DNA from 4 places in the uncultured Martelella sp. genome. Region 1 is predicted to be linked to each of the others. Evidence: riboswitches for the same ligand, from Rfam matches in the RefSeq annotation. Region 1 holds a riboswitch; each other region holds the start of a gene.

Region 1 (5,858 bases):
CGTCCGGCCGCCTGACGCTTTCAATCCCGCACAATGTCGGCGCCGCACCTTATTTCTATAACCACAGCTTCAAGAGTTCCGGCACGCCGATTGCCCGCCATTTCGGCAGCCGCTACCCCTTCGGCCACGGCCTTTCCTATACCACGTTCGACTATGCAGACGTTGCACTGGAAGAAGACGCTGTCGATATAGCGGCGGGCACCGTCAAGCTGTCGTTCACGGTGAAAAACACCGGTAACCGCGACGGCATCGCCGTGCCGCAGCTTTACGTCCGTGACGAGATCGCCACACTGGTGCGCCCGGTCAAGGAGCTGAAAGCCTTCGGCAAGATAGCGCTGAAGCCCGGCGAAAGCACCCGCGTGACCTTCGAGGTGCCCACCGACATGCTGAACTTCACCGGCTATGAGGGCCGCCGCATCGTTGAGCCCGGCTTCTTCACGCTGATGGTCGGCGCATCGAGCGGGGATATCAGGCTGAAAACGCGGGTCGAAGTTACCGGTGAACGCCGGAAACTTCCGGCCGACTGGCGGATGCTGAGCGGCTTTTCTGCCGAAAAGGCTTAACCGGCCATCGATGCCCTTGATGGCGATCTGTCAGCCTGGCTCTTCATGCCTGAAAGCAGGGAGAGCAGGCTTTCAGATCGCCTCCGGCATCACGTCGCGCCAGCTGAAGCGCATCGTTTGCATGCGTTCTGATCATGTATTCTAAGAAAAATATCATTTTTCATCGGGCATCATGCATGTTTGGCTGCGCTCATGGTATCCATAATGACGAATACGCGGCAGGCGCGTCTTACCGGTATCGGCGCCATCACCGGCGCCGTGCTTCTGCTTTCGCTTTCCGATGCGCTGGTCAAGCTTTTCAGTGACGATGTCTCGCTGGGGCAGGTTCTTGTCCTGCGTTCGGCCGTTGCGGCCATTCTTCTTGCGATAATCTTCCGGCTGACCGCAAGGAACGGGCGCGCGCTTCTGACGGCAAATCCGTGGGTCTGGGCGCGCAGCCTCAGCCTGGCGCTGATGTGGGCGAGCTACTATGCAGCCCTGCCGTTTATATCCTTTTCGCTGGCGGCGGCCTGCTATTACACATCGCCGATGTGGATGGCGGTTCTGTCGGCCATCCTGCTCAGGACGCACATTGGAAAGCGCGGGGTTGTGGCGATTGCTTTGGGGCTTGCCGGCGTTCTGGTGATCCTCAGACCGGGCCCGTCGGAAGTGTCACCGGTCATGGTCCTGCCGCTGCTGGCAGCGTTTTTTTACGCGCTGGCCGCCGTCATCACCTATGGCCGCTGCCGTGATGTCCCGCCATTGTCTATGGCGTTGAATCTCAACCTTGTCCTTGCGGCGGCCGGTGCGGCCTATGTGATGGTTCTGCTGTTTTTCGGCGCAGGCAGCGATGCAGGCTTTCTGCTTTCCGCCTGGCCAAGGCTTGGGGCATCGGGATGGCAGATACTGATGGGGCTCGGTGTTCTTCTTGCCGTTATCACCGCGGCAGTCGCACTGGCCTATCAACTGGCGCCGGCGCCGGTCATTGGTCTGTTCGATAACGGATATCTTGTGTTTGCGCTGGTGTGGAGCATTCTGCTCTTTGGCGACCGGCCGGGTTTTGTCGACCTGAGCGGTATCGCGCTGATCGGCGGCGGAGCGTTTCTGGCGTCGCTCACCCCGGTAGAGACGGAAACAAGGACGGAGAGGAGCTAGAATGTCGGTGGAAAGCTGGGTTGCCTATCTGATCGCCTGCGTGGTGCTGACTGTCATTCCCGGCCCGAGCGTCATGCTCGTGATCGGGCAATCGCTGACAAGGGGCAGGGCGGCCGCCATGATGGGCGTCCTCGGCACTGTCGTCGGCTCCATTGCGCTTCTCGGCCTGTCATTTGCCGGTGTCGGTGCCGTTCTTGCGGCGTCGGCCCTGCTGTTTCAACTCGTCAAATGGGCCGGTGTCTTCTATCTGGCATGGCTGGGCATTGAGCAGATCAGGGCGGCGCGCGGCGAGGAAGCGGCTGTCGATCTGGTCCCGGAGCAGGACACCGCAGCCGTCTGGAGCTGTTTTCGCGCGGGCGCGCTCACCGCCGTTTTGAACCCCAAATCCATTGTCTTCTACATGGCGTTTCTCGCGCAGTTCATCGCGCCGGACGGCAACCTTGCGCTTCAGCTTGCCTTGTTGACCCTGACCTCTAGCCTTGTCGTGGTGGTGGTCCTGGGGTGTTACGCGCTTGTCGCGGCCCGGATGCGCACGCTTCTTGGCAGCCGCGCTGCGCGGAGGCGGGCAGGCTATGCCGGTGGCGGTTTCATGATCGGCGGCAGTGCCTTCATGGCGGTAACGCGATAGGCGGCAAACGCGCAATCAGAAGAAGGGCAGTGGTCCGGGAAAACGGCCAACCGGCACCCAGTGCGTTGCAAGACCGCCGCCTTTGCGCCAGTGGTGCAAAAGAAAGGCCGGCGGCTCGACGAAGGAGGCCGGCGATGCATCCTCCTCCAGCTTGAGTGCGATGGCTGTCGTGGTGCTCGGCGCCGTCATCAGCTGGCGGCCGCCGAACCCGATCTGCATGAAGCGGTGAATGTGACCGCACAACACGCGCTCCACATTGTCATGCCGGCCGACCAGTGCCGCCAGTCGGTCGCCGCCGAAACATTTGTAGGTATCGATGAAGCCGATGCCGCTGTCGACGGGCGGCTGGTGCATCAAGAGCATTGTCGGCTGATCCGGGCGTTCGGTCAGTCTCTGCTCCAGCCATGCGAGTGACGCCTCGGTGATCTCGCCATAGTGTTGCCCGGGGACCGTCACATCGAAGCCGATCACCCTGACGGGCCATTGCGCGTGCGTGTCGAAATGCAGCGGTCCTTCATCGGGAAGCCGAACAAGGTCACGAAGACAACGGCGGAAGGTTTCGCGATCGTCATGGTTTCCGGGGATCACGAAGACAGGCTGGTCAAGGCGTTGCAGGGCGGTTCGCACCGTCTCGTATTCGGCTTCCGTGCCGCCATCGACAAGATCGCCACCGATGACCACCAGATCGGGCGTCGGGCGCAGCGCCAGAAGTGTATCGAGCGCGAGATCGAACATGGCGTTCGAATCGACCAGTCCCTGATAAAGCGCGCCTTTGGCGCGAAGGTGGGGATCGGAGAGGTGGGCGATCAGCATGGTTTTATCCTCAAGGTTTTCCGGCGGGCGCCGTACGGGCAGTCGCAGAGTGGCGCGCGGCGACAGGCAGATCAAGAGCCGGAGTGGTCGGCGCGCGCCTCGAATGCCCGGATAACGGCGATCATGTCGTCCTCCGGGTTCCCCAAGGCTTCCGTTTCCGCGTAGAGCGCCACACACGCCTCCATCAGCGGAAAGGCGGTGCCTGCCGAACGCGCCGCGTCAGCCACCAGCCGGCTGTTTTTCAGCACATCGGAAATTCCGGCCTGACGAGTGAAATTGCGGTGGCGGAGCTTGTCGATCTTGACCTTCGAGACGTCGCTCGCCATCGGTCCGGCATTCAGGATTTCGGCAAACTTGTCCATGTCGAGCCCGTGCCGCGCCGCGAAGTGCCCGGATTCCGCAAGCCCCGTGACCATGGTGATCAGGAAGGCGTTGACCGCGAGCTTCATCTGCAGCGCCGCAGGGACCGCGCCGCACTCGAAAACCTGCTTGCAGACCGGCGCGAGAAGGCTGTGCAGACGTTTCATATCCTCCGGCGCGCCCGCGAGCATGCCGACAAGCTGTCCGGCTTCGGCCGGTTTGCGCGAACCGGAGACCGGCGCTTCCACATAATGGCCGCCGGCGGCTGTGATTTCATCAGAGAGTGTTCGGGAATACGCCGCCGAGACGGTGCCCATCGAAACGATGCAATGACCGCCGACCCGTTCGGCGAAGCGGTCCGTTCCACGCCCGAGGACGGCATCTGTGGCGCGTTCGTTTTCGAGCATCAGAAGCACGGTTTCGCACCGGGAAAACAGGTCGCCTGCCGTTGGCGCAACGGCGGCGCCGGCCTTTTCCAGAGGCATGCAGCGTTCCGGCGTCCGGTTCCACACGATAACCGGCATACCGGCCTGAACGAGGTTCAGTGCCATGGGCGTTCCCATCGTGCCGAGGCCGATGAAACCTGTCGGTCTGCTTTGCGGTGCGGGCGCGTTCTGATCGGGCATGCGCGCAAGCCTAAGGCCGATTATCCATTCCGAAAAACGAAATTTATAAAAGTCATAAATTCGAAAATCAGGTATATACCGTTTTTCGCAGCAGGCGTTGACAAGCTCGCGCATCCGGCGCAATTTTGGCGCGCTCACCCGGGGGGTCCCGACAAGGGGCTGAGATACTGCTGGCTTATGCGGCGCAGTGACCCGATGAACCTGATCCAGTTCACACTGGCGTAGGGATGGTGCATCGGCTGCGCGGGATAAGGCCCGCTGTTCCTTTCAGGCGCAATATGCGCGGCCTCCTCCATTCAACGTCGAACTGGGTCTCCAACGCCAAGAGCTATGGAGGCTCCGACCGATGAAAGATATTTCTCCGACCGTCACCACAGGCCCGCTGCCGGCATCCCGCCGCGTCTGGCACAAGGGCATGCTGCATCCCGATATCCGCATCCCGATGCGCGAGATCGACGTGCACCCAAGCGCCGGCGAGCCGCCCGTCACGGTCTATGACAGCTCCGGCCCCTATACCGATCCGCAGGCCGATATCGCCATCGAAAGCGGCCTGCCGCGCCTGCGCGAGGGCTGGGTTGCCGCGCGCGGCGACACGCACGCCTATGACGGACGCCATGTGAAGCCGGAGGATAATGGCTTTGCCGAAGGCAAGCGGCTGGTGCCGGAATTTCCCGTGCGCCATCAGCCGCGCCGGGCCAGGGATGGCAAGGCGGTGACCCAGATGGCCTATGCCCGCGCCGGCATCGTCACGCCTGAAATGGAGTTTGTGGCCATCCGCGAAAATCTCGGGCGAAAGGCGGCGAAACAGGCCTTGATGCGCGATGGCGAGAGTTTTGGCGCGGAAATCCCCGATTTCATCACGCCCGAATTCGTCCGCGACGAGGTGGCGAAGGGCAGGGCGATCATCCCGGCCAATATCAACCACCCCGAGGCCGAGCCGATGGCGATCGGCCGGAATTTTCTGGTGAAGATCAACGCCAATATCGGTAATTCCGCCGTGACTTCATCCATGGCCGAGGAAGTGGAAAAGATGGTCTGGGCCACGCGCTGGGGCGCCGATACGGTGATGGACCTGTCCACCGGCCGCAATATCCACAATATCCGCGACTGGATCATCCGCAATGCGCCGGTTCCGATCGGCACGGTGCCGCTCTATCAGGCGCTGGAAAAGGTTGGCGGCATTGCCGAAGAGTTAAGCTGGGAGGTGTTTCGCGACACGTTGATCGAGCAGGCCGAGCAGGGCGTGGACTATTTCACCATCCATGCAGGCGTACGGCTGCATATGATCCCGATGACGGTGGGCCGGGTGACCGGCATCGTCTCGCGCGGCGGCTCGATCATGGCCAAATGGTGCCTTCATCATCATCGCGAGAGCTTCCTCTACGAGCATTTCGACGAGATCTGCGATATCGCCCGCGCCTATGACGTGTCGTTCTCGCTCGGCGATGGCCTGCGCCCCGGCTCGATTGCCGATGCCAATGACGAGGCGCAATTCGCCGAACTGGAAACGCTGGGCGAACTGACGCAGATCGCCTGGGCGAAAGACTGCCAGGTGATGATCGAGGGCCCCGGCCACGTGCCGATGCACAAGATCAAGGCGAACATGGACAAGCAGCTTGCGGCCTGCGGCGAGGCGCCATTTTATACGCTCGGGCCGCTGACCACGGATATCGCGCCGGGTTACGACCACATCACCTCCGGCATCGGCGCGGCGATGATCGGCTGGTTCGGCAC
Region 2 (5,858 bases), 700 kb from region 1:
CCACGGCCAGAACCGTGCCGAAGGCCGTGCCCGAAACGCCCATGCCGACCAGAACGCCGGCCCCCATGTGCTGGGCAAAGGGCGTGGTGCCGAAAACACAGATCAGCATGCCGAGCCCATAGCACAGAAAACCGAGCCAGAGTGCGCGCCGGTCGCCGAACTTGTCGGCGAGCATGCCGAAAAACGGCTGCGCCAGGCCCCAGACGAGGTTTTGAATGGCAATCGACAGCGAGAAGATTTCAATCCGGCCGGCGAACAGGTCATCCGACAGGGGCAGGACAACCCCGCCGAACACCGAACGCACCCCGAAGGAAAGCGCCAGTACGAGCCCGCCTGCCAGCATGATGATCAGCATGTCGCGGTCGATGCCGCGGTTTTCCGTCTGGTCCATTCAGATCTGTCCCGTATTTCCCCGTCCGGATACTTAGCAAAAATCAGGACGCGGGAATAACGAATATATCTGAACTCTGACGTCAGGACCCTTGATAGGACGTTTCATGTGGCAGAGCGGCGACGCCCTCAGGCGTCATCCGTCAGAACGATCTGGAGCTTGACGTCTTCCGGCCGCTGCTCGACGGCGCGGTCGAAGGCTTCCACCGATTTTTCAAACGGCACCGTATCGGAAATCAGCGGTTTCAGGTCGACCTTGCCGCTGGCAATCAGGGCAATGGCCCGCTCATAGACATTGGCATAGCGAAACACCGTTTCGATGCGCGCTTCGCGCGCCTGCAGGCCGACGATATCGACGGGAACCGGATCGATCGGCATGCCGACGAAAACAACCGTGCCGCCCGGCGCCACAAGGCCGGAAACGCCGAGAATGGCCGATGGCGCGCCGGAGCATTCGAACACGACATCCGCGCCCCAGCCGCCGGTCTTTTGCGCGACCGCTTCGGCCATCGATGTCTCGCCGAGATGAACAGTCTCGATGCCGTCATAGCGCCCGATGATATCAAGCTTGGGCTGGCTGAAATCGGCAATGATCACCCTGGAGCAACCGCCGGCATGGGCGGCAAGCGCGGTCATCATGCCGATCGGGCCGGCGCCGGTCACGACCGCGACATCGCCGGGCTTGATGCCGGCCCGCATTGCCGCCTGCATGCCGATGGCGAAGGGCTCGACCATCGCCCCTTCGGCAAAGGTGACGTGGTCGGGCAGTTTGAAGGTGTAGGCCGCCGGATGAACGACTTCCGGCGCGAGGCATCCATGCACCGGCGGCGTTGCCCAGAAGCGGACAGCCGGATCGACATTGTAGATGCCGAGCTTTGCCGCCTTCGAATTCGGATCGGGAATGCCGGGCTCCATGCAGACACGGTCGCCGGGTTTCAGGTGGCCCACATTGGCGCCCACTGCGGCCACCGTGCCGGAAGCCTCATGGCCGAGCACCATCGGCGCATCAACCACGAAGGGGCCGATCTTGCCGTGGGTATAGTAATGCACATCCGATCCGCAAATGCCGACGGTGTGCACGCAAATGCTGACATCGTCGGGACCGAGTGTCTGCTGCAGATCGATCTCCCTGAGGTTCAGTCGACCCTTTTCCTCCAGTACCAGCGCCTTCATGCTATTTTGGCCTCCTCCGACACAACACATACTCCTTGCTAAGGCGCGGCAACACTCACCGCGTCGATGAAATTGACGTCTTTCACGGCCGCGATGACGCCATCAGACCGGTCTTCCGCAATGGCACCAGAACGGTCGATACCCGCCGGAATACCCCGTGACAAAAGCGTGTTATACGCCATTTACATTTGTTTCAATAAAAACATAAATGTAAATTTACAAATGTCAAATTTGCATTTCAGATGAAAACGGTTCATATGACGGACAGGTATGAAACGCGCGACGGGATGCGCCTGGTGGCAAGTGAAACGAGTGTGGAAACCGAGGCGTTTCTGGTCGAGGTCTGCTGGCATTATTTCATCAATGAAATGACCCAGTCCGAAGTGGCGGCACTGATGGGGGTCACCCGGCTGCGCGTGAACCAGGCCATCAGAAGCGCGCGCGCCGACGGGCTGGTGCGGGTCGATATCCAGTCGCCGCATGTCATGCGCCTGCGCCTGCAGGAAGACCTGAAGACCCGCTTCGGCCTTGCCGACGCCATCGTGGCGCCGGCCAATGCGGACAATCACGACTATCAGCGCCCCGCAGGCGCCGCCCTTGCCAACTATCTGGCAAAAGGATTGCGCGAGGCCCGCTGGCAGCGGATCGGGGTGTCCTGGGGCATGACGCTGACAAACGCGATGACCCATCTGCCGCGCATGCAATTGCCGGAAATCGAAATCATATCGATGATCGGCGGCACATCGCAGGGCGCATCGTTCAACACGTTCGGGATCGCCTCTGGTTTTGCCGACCGGCTGGGCGCCCGATATTCGCTGTTTGCCGCCCCGGTCTACCTCTCGCCCGGCACAGACAGGGAAGAGTTTCTCTCCGATGCCGTTTTCAGCGAGCATCTGGAAAAGCTGAAAACCCTCGATCTCGCCGTTCTGGTTGCCGGCGACCTGTCCGACAGGTCCGTTTTGATGAACACCGGACTGCCGTCCAGTGTCACACCGGCGACCCTTTCCGAAAAAGGCGCGGTCGGCGATATCGTCGGCCATTTTATCGATCACAACGGCCGGGAGGTCGACCACTTCATCAATGACTGTGCCGTCGGCATCCGGCTTGATGCGCTTGAGAAGGTTCCCGAGCGGGTGCTTGCCGCAGCCGGCACACACAAGGTCGACGTCATCATCGCCGCCATCCGCCGCGGGCTCGTTACCACGCTTGTGACCGACGACATCACCGCCGAACGCATTCTGGCCAGGACCTCATGAAGAAAACAGTTATTTTCGATTTCGACGGTGTGCTCGCCAACAGCGAAATCATCGCGCTCGCCGAACTCCAGACCTCACTTGAAGAATACGGAATAACGGTCGACTGGGATACGCTGGTCGAGAAGTTTCTCGGCGCCTCGATCAAACAGATCACCGCCTTTGTCGAAAACAGCACCGGCAAGCCGGTTGAGCCCGCGTTTCAGAAGGACTGGTATGCGCGGCTGTTTGACCGCTACGCCCGCGAACTGCAGCCGATGACGGGTGCCGCGGACATGCTCGACAGTCTGGATGCAGCCGGCATCGGCTACTGCATCGCGTCCGGCGGCTCCTACAAACGGCTGGGTGTGGCGCTTGAGTGTATCGGCTTTGCCGACCGTTTCCGCGGCCGCGCTTTCAGTGCGGAATCGGTCGAACACGGCAAGCCCGCGCCCGACGTTTTTCTGTACGCCGCCGAACAGAGCGACGCGCAGGCCGGCGACTGTGTCGTGCTTGAAGACTCGATTGCCGGCGTCATTGCCGCCGGCCGCGCCGGGATGCGCTGTGTCGGCTTTGTCGGCGGCGGCCACCTTGAAGGCATAAGGCCGCTTCATGCCGAACGGCTTCAGAGCGCAGGCGCCGACACCGTGCTCACAGACCTGTCCGGTTTCCGGCAAGCCGCGTTCGGCGCTGCCTGAAGCCTGTTGACAGGGGGCGCAAAGCCCGACAGAATCACGGAAATTCCGAGGGGAGCATCATCCGATGCTGAGATGGCAATGCGCCGGACCCTTGAACCTGATCCGGGTCATACCGGCGTAGGAACGGAAAATGGTTGCCTTCCCTGTTTTCGCGCCCGCGCCGCTGCCCGGTCTTCGTATGATCGTGGAGCGCTTTCTATGCCGTTGGACATTCGTAACATCTGCCCGCCGGGAACTCTTGCCGGGGCACGGCCATGAGAACGGTCGACTATCGCCTGAACGCCATTGTCGATGCCGGTCTGGTTGAGGCCGCGCCGCTGGCGGAGTTGGCGCGGCTTGCCGCCGAAAACGGCGCAACGCTGATCCAGTATCGCGACAAATTCGCCAAAACCCGTCAGATGGTCGAACGCGCCGTTCAAATCCGCGCGGCGCTTGTGCCCACCGGCGTGCCCTTCGTCGTCAATGACCGGATCGACGTGGCCCTTGCGGCCGAGGCCGACGGGGTGCATCTGGGCAGCGACGACATGCCGGCGGAGATCGCCCGGAAGCTGCTTGGCCCGGACGCCATTATCGGGCTCACGGTCAAGAACGCCTCCGATGGCGCCAGGGCGGCGGCCGCACCGGTCGATTACGCCTGTATCGGCGGTGTTTTCCAGACGCTTTCCAAGATCAATATGGATCCTCCGGTGGGCCTCAACGGCTTTCGTGCGCTGCGCCGCGGCCTCAAACGGGCGCGGCCCGACCTGCCGGTTGGCGCGATTGCCGGTATCAAGCTTGAAGACGTGCCACGGCTGATGGCCGAAGGCGCCGACGGCATTGCGGTGATTTCCGCGATTTTCCACGCACCCGACGTTTCAGCCGCAACCCGTGAACTCCGCCGCAGCGTAGACACGGCCATCGCACCCCCGGCACAATGACGGAAAAGCCCGGCACGCTGCACGCCCGGGCAGCACAGCTTGCCACGCGGCTGGAAACGGCACTCGCGATGGTCGCCGCCACCGTGCTGGCGGTGATGCTCGCCGTGGTGCTGACCAGCGTGGTTCTGCGCTATCTGTTTCACACCGGCGTTATCGGAACGGAAGATCTCGGCATCTGGCTGAATGTGGCGCTGATTGCCCTTGCCGCACCGCTTGTGCTGTCCGGCCCGCTTTCCATGCGGCTTGATCTGCCTTTCGGCCCGGCTGCCAAAAAACTGGCCGGCATCATTGCCGATGCGTTCAGCCTGCTGGCGGCTCTTGTGCTGATTTTCGGCAGCACGCGCGTCGTGAACCTCATCGGCGGCACATCGCCGGCACTCGGCCTTCCCGAATGGGTGCGTTTTGCGGTGACCGGCGCAGGCGGCGGTCTTCTCGCGATCATTCTGGTTCTTCGTCGCATCGGCGAACGGCAGGCTCTGCCGCTTGCCGCATCCGCGACCCTCGCATCCGCAGTCTATTACGCCTGCCTGCACGTCACCGTCACAACCGCCCTGCCTGCGAGCATTGCGATCGCGATAGCGGCGGCGGTCGGCCTTGTCGCCGCCGCACCGCTTGCCCACGCCTTCATCGCGGCGGCGATGATCGCCATTCCCTTCGGCGGCAATCTTGGAACGGAAACCATCGTCACCACGACCGTTTCCGGCATGTCCCACTTTCTGTTGCTCGCCATTCCGTTCTTTTTGCTGACGGGGGCAGCCCTTTCCGCCTCGGGCGCGGCAACGCACCTTGTGGCCTTCGCCGCCTCACTGGTCGGCCACCGGCGCGGGGGGCTGGCGCAGACGGTGCTGGCCACCGGCACGCTGTTTTCCGGGGCCTCCGGCTCGTCGGTCGCCAATGCCGTGTTTTCCGCCACCACCTTTCACCCGGAACTGGTGCGCCATGGCTATCCGCCGGCCCGCTCCGGCGCGATCATTGCCGCCTCGTCGGTGCTCGACAACATCATCCCGCCGTCAATCGCCTTCCTGATCCTGGCGGCCGCGACCGACCTTTCCGTGGGCGCGCTGCTTCTCGGCGGGCTGTTTGCGGGGCTGGTGATGGCGGCGGCTCTCTCCATCGCCATTTACCTCACGACCCGCAATCTGCCCGGCAGCAGACCGGCGGCCAGGGGCGAACGCCGGCGATCCCTGCTGGCAGCGGTCCCCGCCTTCGGGCTCGGCGTCATCGTGGTTGCCGGCATCCGCATCGGCATCGTCACCACCACCGAGGCGGCAGCCCTTGCGGCCATCTATGCGCTTGCACTTGCGGCTTTTTCGAAAACGCGCCGGACAGCGCTTTTTTCGGTTTTCCGGCAGACCGCGACCGAAGCGGCGGCCATCGGCCTTCTCATCGGTTCGGCCGGACCGTTTGCCTTTCAGCTGGCCGTTGACCGCGTATCCGGCATGATCGCC
Region 3 (5,858 bases), 1.3 Mb from region 1:
TTTCATGGGAAAGCACGGCCGCGATCTCGGAGGCGTCATTGGCCAGCGCCAGAAGGCCGCGGGTAACGTAGAGGTAGCCGCCGGGCAGCGCAAAGGCATTGATGCTCGGCGAATTGAGGATGGTGATGCGGTAGGTCTGCTGCGGATTTTCCGAAACCGCCGTCAGCGCCCCGGCAATGCGGGCAACAAGCTTTTCAACCTGCGGATCGCGGTATTGCCCGCCATAGGTCTCCAGAATGCGCGGATGTTCGCGCGCGCCCATGGCGGCGTTGGGGTCGTTGCGGGTGAGCGCATCGACGGTCTGCTCGCCGCCTGCCGTTTCCGGCACGATGAAATAGGTGTCCGTCGACTGGCAGGCTGAAAGCGCAAGCATACTGGCAAGGGCAAGAATTGCCCCGTGCCTGCCCCATGCGCGCGTTCCTGACTTCAGGCGGCCGAGGATGGTGTTCATGCTTGTTGCGCCTGTCAAAACGCGACCCTTGTCCGGTATGTCCATGACGGCTGTCAAGCCGTTACTTGAGAGCCATATTTGGCGTTCGCGGCCGCAACGGTCAATAGCGCGCCGAAATCGCTTCATTTTCGATGACAAGGCGATGATCTGCAATCGCCTCCACCTCGTCCGGCTCATGCGAGACGATCATCACGGTATTGCCGGTTTCTGCATGCAGTTCAAGCAGAAGTGTACCCATTTCCCCGCGCATTTCAGGATCGAGCGCGGCAAAGGGTTCATCCAGCAGCAGGATCGGGCGATTGCGCACCAGTGCCCGGGCAAAGGCCGCCCGCTGGCGCTCGCCGCCGGAAAGCGAGGCGGGCATGCGTTTTTCAAAACCCGCAAGACCGACGCGCGCAAGGGCCTCGCTGATTCGCTGCCGACCGTTTTCGTCGAGCCTGAGGCCCGGGTCCACGCCGAGCCCGGTATTGGTGAAGATATCGAGGTGGGCGAAAAGATTGTTTTCCTGAAACACGACCGTGACCGGACGGTTTGCGACATGAAGATCGTTCATCACCTGCCCGCCGATCAGCACGCGGCCGCTGTCGGGCTTTTCGAAGCCGGCAATCAGGTTCAAAAGCGTGGTCTTGCCGGAGCCGGAACGGCCGGTTACCGCCGTCACGCTGCCGCCGGCAATCGTGCCGTTGAACAGGAAATCCTTGCCGCCGAGTTTCAGCGCTGCGTCTTCCAGGGTGATGCCGGGGGCTTTTGACACATCGGCGCCTTTCTCAGTTTTTCGCCGCCGGCGCGCGGGTGCCGGCAATCATCAGGACAAGGCAGAGCGCGCCGAGGATCAGCGCCAGCCCGTTGGCATCCTCCGTGCGATAGCTGCCAAGGCGGCTGTAGAGCAACCAGGGCAGGGTGGTGAGCTGATCGCCGCCGAAAAGGGCAACAGCGCCCAGATCGCCGAGCGACAATGCCATGGCGAAGGACAGCGCCGTCAGTGTTGGTTTTCTCAGGCCCGGCCAGTCGACGATCCGCAATCGGGCAAAGCCGTCAAGGCCGAGGCTGGCCGAGAGCCGGGCGGTGCGGGCGCGGTGGACGGCAACAGCCGGCCGGAGCACGCGCAGCACGAAGGGCAGGGCCATCAGCGCATTGATGCTGGCGACGATTGCCGGCGCGGCGGCATCGGTCAGCCCGAACGGGCGCAGCAGCAGGAACCAGCCGGTGCCAAGCACGATCGGCGGCACCAGCAGTACCAGCGACCCCATGGCCGACATCGATCCGGCAAGGCCGCGTTCAAGCGCGCCGGGCGCGCGCAGCGTTTCGATTGCGCCGGTGGCGGCGATGAAGGAAAGCGCCAGGGCGAGCGAAACCAGAGCCGCCGAAAACGCAATGGCGAGACTGGTGGCCGTGGCCCTGAGGAAGGCGGGTTCGCGCAAGAGCCCGGGCAGGTCTGCGCCCGCGCCCTTCACCACGATCATCGCCAGCGGCAGGGCGAGCCAGACCAGAAACACTGCAATCAACCCGGCATCGATGCCGCGCGAAAGGCGGTGGTCGCCGTCGGGGCGCCGGCTGACATCGCTGCTGGCGCTGGCGCCCGGGTCTTTCGCCTTCGGAAAAAGGGCAAGGGCGGCAAGCACCAGTGCCGTTACGGCAATCTGCATGCCGGAAAGGGCGACGGCGCGTGCGGGATTGAAATCGAAGCGAAGCGCCTGATAGATCGCGACCTCGATCGTGGTCGCCGCCGGCCCGCCGCCCAATATCAGCACCAGCGTGAAAGAGGTGGCGCACAGCATGAAGACCAGTCCGGCAACGCCCGGGATCAGCGGCGCGATCACCGGCCATTCGATGAAGCGAAAGATGCTGCGTTGCGGCATCGACAGCATTGCGGCGGTCTTGAAATATTCCTGCGGCACGCGCTCGATGCCTGCCAGAAACAGGCGGGCGGCCAGCGGCAGGTTGAAATAGACATGGGCAATCAGGATGCCCTGCAGGCCGTAGATCTGCAGCGGGCGGCCAAAGTCCGCAAAAGCCAGCGCATCGTTGAAAAGGCCCTGCCGTCCCCATATGCCGATAATGCCGAGCGCACCGATCAGCACCGGCAGTCCCAGCGGCACGGCCATCAGCCGGACAATCCATATCCGGCCGAAAAAATGCGGCCGCCGCGCCATCGCACGGGCAACGGGAATGGCAAGCGCCACGGACAGCACGGTGGACAGGAAGGCCTGATAGAGCGTGAAACGCAGAATGCGCCAGACATAGGGCTCGTTCATGACCGAGACCGCATCGCCAATCCGCCCGAAGCCGGAAAGGGCGGCCACCGCCACGGCAATGAAGCCGATAACGCCCGCAAGGGACATGATGCCGGCGGAAAGGCTCCGGCGAAACTCTGCCGTGGTCAGATACAAAACCGTCGTCCCGCAGCGCTCACCGCGCGCTCATCGCGTTCAGCCATTCGTCGATCCAGGCCTGCCGGTTTTCAGCCACGACATCCGGGGCGAATTGCAGCGTCCTGTCCGGCGTGACGGCATTCTGGAAGGCATCCGGTAGCGGCTCGGAGGTTGCGGCAGCCGGCATCATCCAGTTGTGGGTCGGGATTGCATCCTGAAAGCCGGGCGTAAGCATGAATGCGAGGAAGGATCTGGCCAGCGCCGGATCGTCCGCCATCGTCGTCATGCCAGCCACCTCGATCTGGATATAGAGCCCGTCCTCGAAGTCTGCGGCCTTGTAGCGGTCGGTTTCCTCGGCAATCTGGTGATAGGCCGGCGAGGTGGTGTAGGAAAGCACCATCGGCGCCTCGCCGCTGGTGAACAGGCCGTAGGCTTCCGACCATCCGGGCGCGACCGTCAGAATGCGGTCCGAAAGCGCTTCCCACTTTGCCGCCGCCTCGTCGCCATAGACGGATTTCATCCACAGCAGCATGCCAAGGCCCGGCGTCGATGTGCGCGGGTCCTCGATCACGATCTTTTCGTCAGCCGGTCCGTTGACCAGTTCGTCAAGCGTGGTCGGCGGAGATGCGATGCTCTCGCTGTCGTAGACGATGTCGAAATAGCCGTAGTCGAAAGGGACGAAAATGTCGTCTTCAAACCCGCCGGGGATGTCGAGATTGTCGGTGGAAACGCCGGAGGCGGCAAAAAGCCCCGTCTCCTTTGCCTCGTGGATCAGATTATTGTCGAGGCCGAGCACGATGTCTGCGGGGCTTGAACGGCCCTCGAGCTTCAGCCGGTTGAGCAGGGCAACGCCATCTTCCGCGCCGACGAATTTGACGGTGCAGCCGCATTCGGCCTCGAAAGCCTGCTTGACCAGCGGGCCCGGGCCCCATTCGGTGTTGAAGCTTTCATAGGTATAGACGGTCAGCACCTTGCCGTCTTCAGCCAGCGCGCCGCCTGCAGCCAGCAGCGCCAGCGCTGCAATCGAAATCGAAAGATGATGGCCGGGCATGACGCCTCCTTCGTGGTGTCTCAATCAACATGGGAAAAGGGCGTCGGATCGTTCACGCGTCTAATCCCTCCGCCGGTGTTAACCGGATCAGGTTCCTCGGGTTGGTTCTTCACCTCTCAGCGGACGACGTCGAAGCCGCGTTCCGCACCCCGTTAGAGCTTTTCAACACCTATCGCGGGCTTCCGTGGAATTCAAGGCCGGACGGATTTGAAAATACACGTGAAAGTGACTAGGTAAGAGGCGCATCCGGTATTTCGGATGTACCCGCCAGTCGTCATGCAGGAAAGTGTGTCGGCTCATCCTCTGGGGCGCTTTCCGGTCGAAGGCCGGAGCCTCAGGAAAAAGAAACGGCGCCTGGGCCTGAGGCCGGTTTGAGCCGGTGCTGTGCCGATGCGCTCAGTGTTCAAAGGAAGGAGCACACCAATGACAGAAGCCAAGAGCGGGGACACCGTTCGTATTCACTATACAGGAACCCTCAATGACGGTTCGACCTTCGATTCTTCCGAAGGCCGTCAGCCGCTTGAGTTTACCGTCGGTGCCGGCCAGATCATCCCGGGGCTCGATCGCGAGATCGCCGGTATGAATGTCGGCGACAGCCGCCAGGTGCAGGTGCCGTCGGAAGAGGCCTATGGGCCGCATGATCCGCAGAAGGTTCAGGTCGTGCCGAAGTCGGCCATGCCGGCCGAGGTTGAAGTGGAACCGGGCATGCAGCTTCAGGCGCGCACGCCCACCGGTGAAACCGTGCCGCTGGTCGTGACCAAGGTCGAGGAAGAGCAGGTAACCGTGGATGCCAACCATCCGCTTGCCGGGCAGGATCTGAATTTCGCCGTCGAGCTCGTTGAAATCGTCAACGCGGCTTGAAAAGAAAGCATATTTTGTTGGCGCAGCCATTCCGACAGCTCGACAGTGAGTTTGTAGATATTGCGGCGCGAAAAAGGCGTATTGCCATGATCTTGCCATTCTTTGGTTGAATGGCTGCCCTAAAAAAGGGGCTGGAATGCTGTATGGCGTCCCAGCCCCTTTTGATGCCCGGCTCTCCGGGCAGACCCTGTTTGCGACCGGATGGATACCGATGTCTGTTTTTTGCGTCAGTGTGGAACCGAAACGGGCTTGCGCCGTTTCCGAAGTGTCTGCGCTTACCGCCGAGACGGTTTTCGCGCGATCTTGCCCGAGAGCGAATACATTCAAAAAACGCAATTCCGGCGCCGGTTTTGGTGCAATGCAACATTTTCGGCCTCCCCTTTTCAACCGACGGGAATTTGAATGAAGAGACGAGTTTTTCTGGCGCAAACGGCCGCGGGAGCGCTGGCTTTCTCCGGTTTGGGAAGCAAGGCATTTGCTCAAGGCGCCGCGGTGGAACCCGGCAAGGTACCGGATCAGAATGCGGAAGTGGAAGCGCAGGCACCGGCCCCCGACGCGTTTACCTTCGATACGCTGACGGCCCGGATGAAGGAAAAGGCGGCGCAGCCCTATGAGGCACCGCCGCAGGATGTTGCCGAACCCTTCAATTCGCTCCACTATGATGATTACCGGGCAATCCGCTACGATCCCAACAAGGCGATCTGGCGGGACCAGTCGAATTTCCAGCTTCAGGCCTTTTCGCTCGGCTGGCTGTTCAAGACGCCGGTGGAGATTTACGAAGTCGCCAATGGCGATGCCGAAAAGCTGGTGTTTTCCGCCGACGACTTCATCTATCGCTCGCCGCTCGATATCGCGCAGTTCAGGGATGCTGAATTTCCCGGCGTTGCCGGTTTCCGCATCAACTATCCGCTGAACCGGCCCGATGTTTCCGACGAGCTGATTTCCTTCCTGGGCTCTTCCTATTTCCGTGCGCTCGGTCAGGGCAATCTTTACGGGTTGTCGGCCCGCGGCCTGGCGGTCAACACCGCCACGGACCAGGGCGAGGAGTTTCCGCGGTTTTCCGCGTTCTACATCGTTCGCCCCGTTGCGGAAGGCGAAAAGATCACCGTTTTTGCCGCGCTCG
Region 4 (5,858 bases), 480 kb from region 1:
GCATCACCTGTTCGTGCGCGACGGTCATCGCAATCATGGCGTCGGTCAGCACCTGATTGCCCGCGCGCGTGATTTTGCCAAGGCGGCCGGCTGCGCCTACATGTCCGTCAGCGCCGCCACGGGCAACACCAGGGCGCACCAGTTTTATCAGCAGATGGAGTTTGTTGCCCGACCGGTGACGGGCATGCGCTATCTGCAGACGTTGGCCTGAGCGGGCCGGTTCTTCAGTTTGCCGGAATGGCTTTCAGATACGCGCCGATCGCCTCCAGATCGGCGCGTGACAGATGCGAAATATTCTTCTGCACCTCCACCATCGAGCCGCCGACCGTGTCGTAATCGGGCGTAAACCCGGTTTCGAGATAGTCGGCGATTTCGCTTGCCGTCCAGTCGCCGATATCGGCGGAGCCTGGTGTGATATCGGGCACAATGCCGTCGCCGCCTTCCGGATTGGGCCCGCCTTCCAGCCAGTGGTCATATTTCAGCCCGCCGAACAGGTTGCGCGGTGTGTGGCACTCCCCGCAATGGGCCGGGCCTTCGACAAGATACTGCCCGCGCAGCACATCCGGTGCGGCGTTCTCCAGCTGTGCCGGTGATTCACTGTCAAAATAGAGCAGCTTCCAGAAGGAGACCGACAGCCGGATATTGAAGGGGAAGGTGATGTCGTGCGGTTTGCTCGGCGCACTGCTTTCGGGTAGCGTCATGAGAAAAGCGTGAAGGTCCCTGATGTCCTGATTGTTCATGCGGACATAGGAGGTGTAGGGCAGGGACGGATAGAGGTTTTCACCGTGCCGGCCAATGCCTTTCTTCATCGCGTTGGCGAATTCGTAGAAGCTCCAGTCGCCAATCCCGTGTTCCTTGTCGGGGGAGATGTTGGGGGCGTGGAACGTGCCGTAATGGCTGTCGAGCCCCAGACCGCCGGCCAGAACCAGCCTGTCGTCACCCGTGGCGCCCGGTGCGGCATGGCAGCCGGCACATCCGCTTGCCCAGAACACCTTCTCGCCGTTCTGCACATTGGCGCCGGCAATGTTGCGAAGGTCGTCCGGATCAAGCTTCGGCGGCGTCAACGCAACGACAAACGCTGCCCCCATGAACAGGGCGGCAACGATCAGAACCCCGATGGTAATGCGCTTCACGCTCTGGCTCCTTCACAAACCGCCCTTTGCCGGAAAACCGGCCAGAAGGCTGCATTCGTCAGTTCTTGACGCGATAGATCTCGTGACAGGCGCCGCAGTTTGCGCCAAGCGTCCGCATCGCCTGGCCGACGGCGGCCTGATCGGCCGGCAGATCGGCCAGCAGTGCGTTTGCATCGCTTGCAAGTTTTTCAGAGCGGGCGGTGAAGTCGTCCATGTTTTCCCAAATCGCCGGACTTGCCTCGCTGTCGTTTCCGGTTTTCGAATCCTCGGGAAAATGCGTCGGGAAGTCGGTCGCATGCGTTGCAATCGATGAAAGCGCGCCCTCGACGACGACCGGGTCATAAGCCTTCTGGCCCTTGGCGATGGCGCCCAGCTGGCCCATGGCCTGTCCGATGGCTTTCATGTCGTCCTGGCGAAGCATTTGCGGAGCATCCTGTGCAATCACGGTGCCCGCGCTCAGACAGAGCGACAATGCGCCTGCAATCAAAAACTGCTTCTTCATTCGGTTCCTCCTTCTCTTCCTGCCGGCACTATACTGTGCTGCCGGCAGGAAACCAATGGGAAGAGGATATTGTTGGCGTTCAAATGGGTGTGTCTGAGTGTTAATCACCACTCTGTGTTGAAATCACGGCCAGAAGGCGTGGAAATGGTGGGTCGGGCCGTGACCGGAGCCGACGGCAAGCGCGTCTGATGCGGCGATGGCGTCGGCGACATAGGTTTTGGCCTCTGTGGCCGCATCACTAAGTGGAAGCCCCTTGCCGATCTCGGCGGCAATCGCACTTGAGAGCGTGCAGCCCGTGCCATGGGTGTTTTCCGTTTCGATGCGCTTGCCTTCAAGCCATTGATGGCCCTCTGCGGTCACCAGAAGATCGGGGCAGTCTTCACCGTCCAGATGCCCGCCTTTCAGTAGCACGGCCTGCGGCCCGAGACCGCGCAGCGCCTGGGCCTGGGCGATCATCGTGTCGCGATCGGTGGCGACGTCTTCGTCCAGCAGGGCTGCCGCTTCCGGCAGGTTCGGCGTCAGGAGCGCGGCGAGCGGCAGCAGATGCTCCTTCAATGCCTCGACCGCATCTTCCGGCAGGAGCCGGTGGCCGCCCTTGGCCACCATCACGGGATCGAGCACCACCGGAACTTCGACATGGTGGCGCAGGCAGTCGGCAATGGTGACTGCGATATTGGCATTGGCGATCATGCCGATCTTGATCGCGCTGACGGAAACATCGTCGAAGATTGCGGTGATCTGTTCGGAGACGAAGGCTGAGGGCACCTCGTGCACGCCGGTGACGCCCCTGGTGTTTTGCGCCGTCAGCGCCGTCATGGCCGCCATGCCATAGGTGCCGCGTGCGGAAAAGGTCTTGAGGTCGGCCTGAATGCCGGCGCCGCCTGACGGGTCGGAACCGGCGATTGAAAGTATATTCGCAATCATGTCTTTGCCTTCCCGATGGCCGCTGAAAGGGCCACCGCTGCGTGATGGGGATCGGGTTGTCCGCAGATCGCCGAGACGACGGCGATGCCATCTGCACCGGCCTGAAATGTGGCCGGTATGTGCTCGGCTTTCAACCCGCCGATGGCCACGACCGGCAGGCCGGACCGCCCTGCCACTTCGGCAAGCCCGTCAAATCCGAGCGGAGCGGCATGGCCGGGTTTTGTACCGGTCGCGAAAACCGGGCCTGCGCCGATATAATCCAGCGGGGCCGGGTTGAAACACCGTGCGGCCTCAAGGCTGTCGATCGAAAGACCGAGCAGCATGTCGGGCCCGATTTTCGCGCGCACGGCCACCGGGTCGTCGTCCGACTGGCCGACATGGACACCGTCTGCGCCAAGCGCGATTGCTGCTTCGACATCGTCATTGACGATCAGGCGGGCATCCGTGCCGGCCAGAACCTGCTGCAGCTTGCGTCCGGCTGCAATCCGTTCGGATGTGGTGGCGTCCTTCATCCGAAGCTGGACCATGGTGGCGCCTCCGCGCACGGCCTGCCGGGTCGTTTCTGTCATGCCGAGGGTGCTGCAAAGCACGGGATCAAGCACGAGATAAAGCGAAAGGTCGAAAACCGGTCTCATGAAAGTGTAATCCTTGCCTCGGCTTCAAGTTCCGCCGGCGTCAGCGATGCGAGCTGATCGAGAAAATGGACAGCGAATGTGCCGGGGCCCTCAGCGATGTCATGCGCATGGCTGCCGGCGACGGCATAGAAGGAAAGGGCGGCCACGGTTGCAGAAAACGGATCGTCCGGCCGGGCGCCTGCAAAGGCGCCGACAAGGCAGGTCAGCGCGCAGCCGAGCGCCGTCACCTTCGGCATGATCGGGGAGCCGCCGTGAATGCGTGCGCTGCGGGTGCCATCGGTGACAAAGTCGTTTTCACCAGTGACGGCCACCACCATGGTGCGCTCGGACGCCAGCCGGCGGGCGGTTTCCTCGGCCGCTTCCACGCTGTCACCGGCATCCACGCCCTTGCCGCCGCCTGTCGCGCCGGAAAAGGCGAGGATTTCAGACGCGTTGCCGCGCAGGATCGTCGGTCCGCGCTCAAGCAGTTCGCGGGCGGCCTTTCTGCGAAAATCCGTTGCAAAATGGGCAACAGGATCAAAAACCCAGGGTGTGCCCTTGGCCGTAGCGCCGTCGATAGCGGCCTTCATGCCGCCGATCCACAGCGGTGACAGGGTGCCGATATTGACGGTGAGAGCGGAGGCCAGTCCGGCGAATTCGCCGGCTTCTTCCTCGCAATGCACCATGGCCGGGGAGGCGCCGGCCGAAAGCAGCACATTGGCGGCGACATTCATCGCCACGTAATTGGTGATGCACTGCACCAACGGCGCCTTTTCGCGCATTTCGGTGAGAATGGTCGCGGTGTCTGTCATTCCGGTTTCCCTTTCAGTTGTGGCGGAAAAGCCGGACGGACCAGAACAACGGAAGGCCCGAGTGACTCCCTCCGCCGGTATGATCCGGATCAGGTTCCAAGGGTGCTTCTCAGCCCGCTGCAGCGGACGCCCCCGTCGCTCTTGATGGCGTTGTTATATCAGAAAAAAGCGCCCCGATAAGGGGCGTTGCAGGTCGAGGGGAATTTTTATTGTCGCCTTTGGTTCACCGCAAAATCCCTGCGGATACAGTCATCTGTCGCGTATCTGTGTGGGATGGGGGAGTGGGCCGCGTTTTTTGCCCGAAGCCCCGTGAAGATGGGTCATCAGTGTTTGCGTGCGGATGAGAAGTGCGGGATCTTTCAGCAGTTCCGCGCGCTTGCAGGCGATGCCGGCTGTCTGTTCATCGCTCAGCGGTACGGCGCTGGCCAGCTGGTTGAGTTGCAGCTTGGTGTTGGCAATGCCTTGGGGGGTGCAGCGGGCAATGCGGTTCGCCACCGCGCCGATACGCCGGTCGAGGGCCACCGGTGTTTCGAAAATATCGTTGAAGATACCGGCACAGCGAGCATCCTCTGCATTCATCGGAGCGGCCGTCAGAAACAGTTCCTTGATGGAATGAAGGCCGGCAACCGACAGAAACCGGCTGTAATCTTTCGGATTGAAGGGGATGCCCAGCCTGTTTGCGGTCATGACGACACTTGCGGTCTTGAGCGCATAGACAAGATCGGCGGCCAGCAGCAGCCAGAGCGCACCGGCATAGACCGTGCCTTCGACCTGGGCGATCACCGGAAGCGGGGAGGCGTAAATCGCCTCGAACATGGCAAATATCGGATCATCCGCAAGGTCATCGTCAGGTCTGTATTCATTCAGGTCATGGCCTGCGGAGAAGATGCCGTGCGAGGTCTGAGCCTTGATCACCACGACCCGCACGCCCAGTTTCTCGGCCTGTTCGAGGCAGGAGATCACGGCCTTCGACATCTCCGCATCGAAGGCGTTGCGGGTACACGGGTTATCGATTGTAATCGTGGCAACCTTGTCTTCGAAGCGAAAATCGATCTTGTCCATCCGTCGTTCTCCTTAGTCGTGACGAAAGGGGGTAAATGCAACTAAAGGATGATTTTGTCGAAATTACGCGTTTGGATGACGCCTGTTTGCGGACGTCGAAGACAACCAGACCGCCGCAACGAAAAACCCCGGCAGGTCGCCCTGCCGGGGTGGGGGACATCATGACGGTCCTGCGTCGAGGCTTATTTCATCGTCGGCATGGAGAATTCCGCGCCCGAGCGGATGCCCTTGGGCCAGCGGCTGGTGATGGTCTTCATCCGGGTGTAGAAGCGCACGCCTTCCGGCCCGTGCATGTGGTGATCGCCGAACAGCGACGCCTTCCAGCCGCCGAAGGAATGAAATGCCATCGGGACCGGGATCGGCACATTGATGCCGACCATGCCGACCCTGATCTTGTGGGCGAATTCGCGCGCGGCATCGCCATCGCGGGTGAAGATTGCCGTGCCATTGCCGAATTCGTGGTCGTTGATCCACTGCGCCGCTTCGTCATAGCTTGAAGCACGGGCAACGGAGAGAACCGGACCGAAAATCTCTTCCTTGTAGATTTTCATATCGGTGGTGACCCGGTCGAACAGTGTCGCGCCGACGAAATAGCCGTTTTCATAGCCCTGCAGTTTCAGGCTGCGGCCATCGACAACAAGATCGGCACCTTCTTCGACGCCCGAATCGATATAGCCGAGAACCTTGTCGCGGGCCGCTGCGGTGACCACTGGCCCCATATCGGCCTCCGAATCGGTGCCGGGGCCGACCTTGAGGGCCGAAATGCGGGGTTTGAGCTTTTCGATCAGCCGTTCGGCGGTCTCGTCACCCA

Evidence for each region. A riboswitch is a leader RNA that binds a small molecule or an ion and turns the genes downstream of it on or off. The one in region 1 is predicted to bind thiamine pyrophosphate.
Region 2: it holds a riboswitch for thiamine pyrophosphate, as region 1 does, so the genes downstream of both, thiE (thiamine phosphate synthase) here and thiC (phosphomethylpyrimidine synthase ThiC) in region 1, are expected to answer to the same signal.
Region 3: it holds a riboswitch for thiamine pyrophosphate, as region 1 does, so the genes downstream of both, thiB (thiamine ABC transporter substrate binding subunit) here and thiC (phosphomethylpyrimidine synthase ThiC) in region 1, are expected to answer to the same signal.
Region 4: it holds a riboswitch for thiamine pyrophosphate, as region 1 does, so the genes downstream of both, thiM (hydroxyethylthiazole kinase) here and thiC (phosphomethylpyrimidine synthase ThiC) in region 1, are expected to answer to the same signal.

The regions. Positions count from the first base shown of each region.
Region 1 covers NZ_CAXXFM010000001.1:2,854,554-2,860,411, forward strand. The annotation lists gene ACHZCU_RS13350 (glycoside hydrolase family 3 N-terminal domain-containing protein) at 1-563, shown strand, start outside; gene ACHZCU_RS13355 (DMT family transporter) at 768-1,697, shown strand; gene ACHZCU_RS13360 (LysE family translocator) at 1,699-2,325, shown strand; gene ACHZCU_RS13365 (phosphodiesterase) at 2,341-3,138, opposite strand; gene ACHZCU_RS13370 (NAD(P)-dependent oxidoreductase) at 3,210-4,124, opposite strand; TPP riboswitch at 4,254-4,370, shown strand; gene thiC (phosphomethylpyrimidine synthase ThiC) at 4,471-5,858, shown strand, end outside.
Region 2 covers NZ_CAXXFM010000001.1:2,152,770-2,158,627, reverse strand. The annotation lists gene ACHZCU_RS10160 (MFS transporter) at 1-391, opposite strand, end outside; gene ACHZCU_RS10155 (NAD(P)-dependent alcohol dehydrogenase) at 520-1,563, opposite strand; gene ACHZCU_RS10150 (hypothetical protein) at 1,602-1,745, opposite strand; gene ACHZCU_RS10145 (sugar-binding transcriptional regulator) at 1,860-2,819, shown strand; gene ACHZCU_RS10140 (HAD family phosphatase) at 2,816-3,493, shown strand; TPP riboswitch at 3,532-3,634, shown strand; gene thiE (thiamine phosphate synthase) at 3,748-4,410, shown strand; gene ACHZCU_RS10130 (TRAP transporter large permease subunit) at 4,407-5,858, shown strand, end outside.
Region 3 covers NZ_CAXXFM010000001.1:1,532,242-1,538,099, reverse strand. The annotation lists gene ACHZCU_RS07275 (M48 family metalloprotease) at 1-451, opposite strand, end outside; gene ACHZCU_RS07270 (ATP-binding cassette domain-containing protein) at 552-1,205, opposite strand; gene thiP (thiamine/thiamine pyrophosphate ABC transporter permease) at 1,219-2,841, opposite strand; gene thiB (thiamine ABC transporter substrate binding subunit) at 2,861-3,874, opposite strand; TPP riboswitch at 3,922-4,036, opposite strand; gene ACHZCU_RS07255 (peptidylprolyl isomerase) at 4,298-4,735, shown strand; gene ACHZCU_RS07250 (glucan biosynthesis protein G) at 5,138-5,858, shown strand, end outside.
Region 4 covers NZ_CAXXFM010000001.1:3,335,169-3,341,026, forward strand. The annotation lists gene ACHZCU_RS15490 (GNAT family N-acetyltransferase) at 1-211, shown strand, start outside; gene ACHZCU_RS15495 (c-type cytochrome) at 225-1,088, opposite strand; gene ACHZCU_RS15500 (cytochrome c) at 1,192-1,635, opposite strand; gene thiD (bifunctional hydroxymethylpyrimidine kinase/phosphomethylpyrimidine kinase) at 1,759-2,559, opposite strand; gene thiE (thiamine phosphate synthase) at 2,556-3,194, opposite strand; gene thiM (hydroxyethylthiazole kinase) at 3,191-3,985, opposite strand; TPP riboswitch at 4,035-4,129, opposite strand; gene ACHZCU_RS15520 (enoyl-CoA hydratase-related protein) at 4,235-5,047, opposite strand; gene ACHZCU_RS15525 (CoA-acylating methylmalonate-semialdehyde dehydrogenase) at 5,230-5,858, opposite strand, start outside.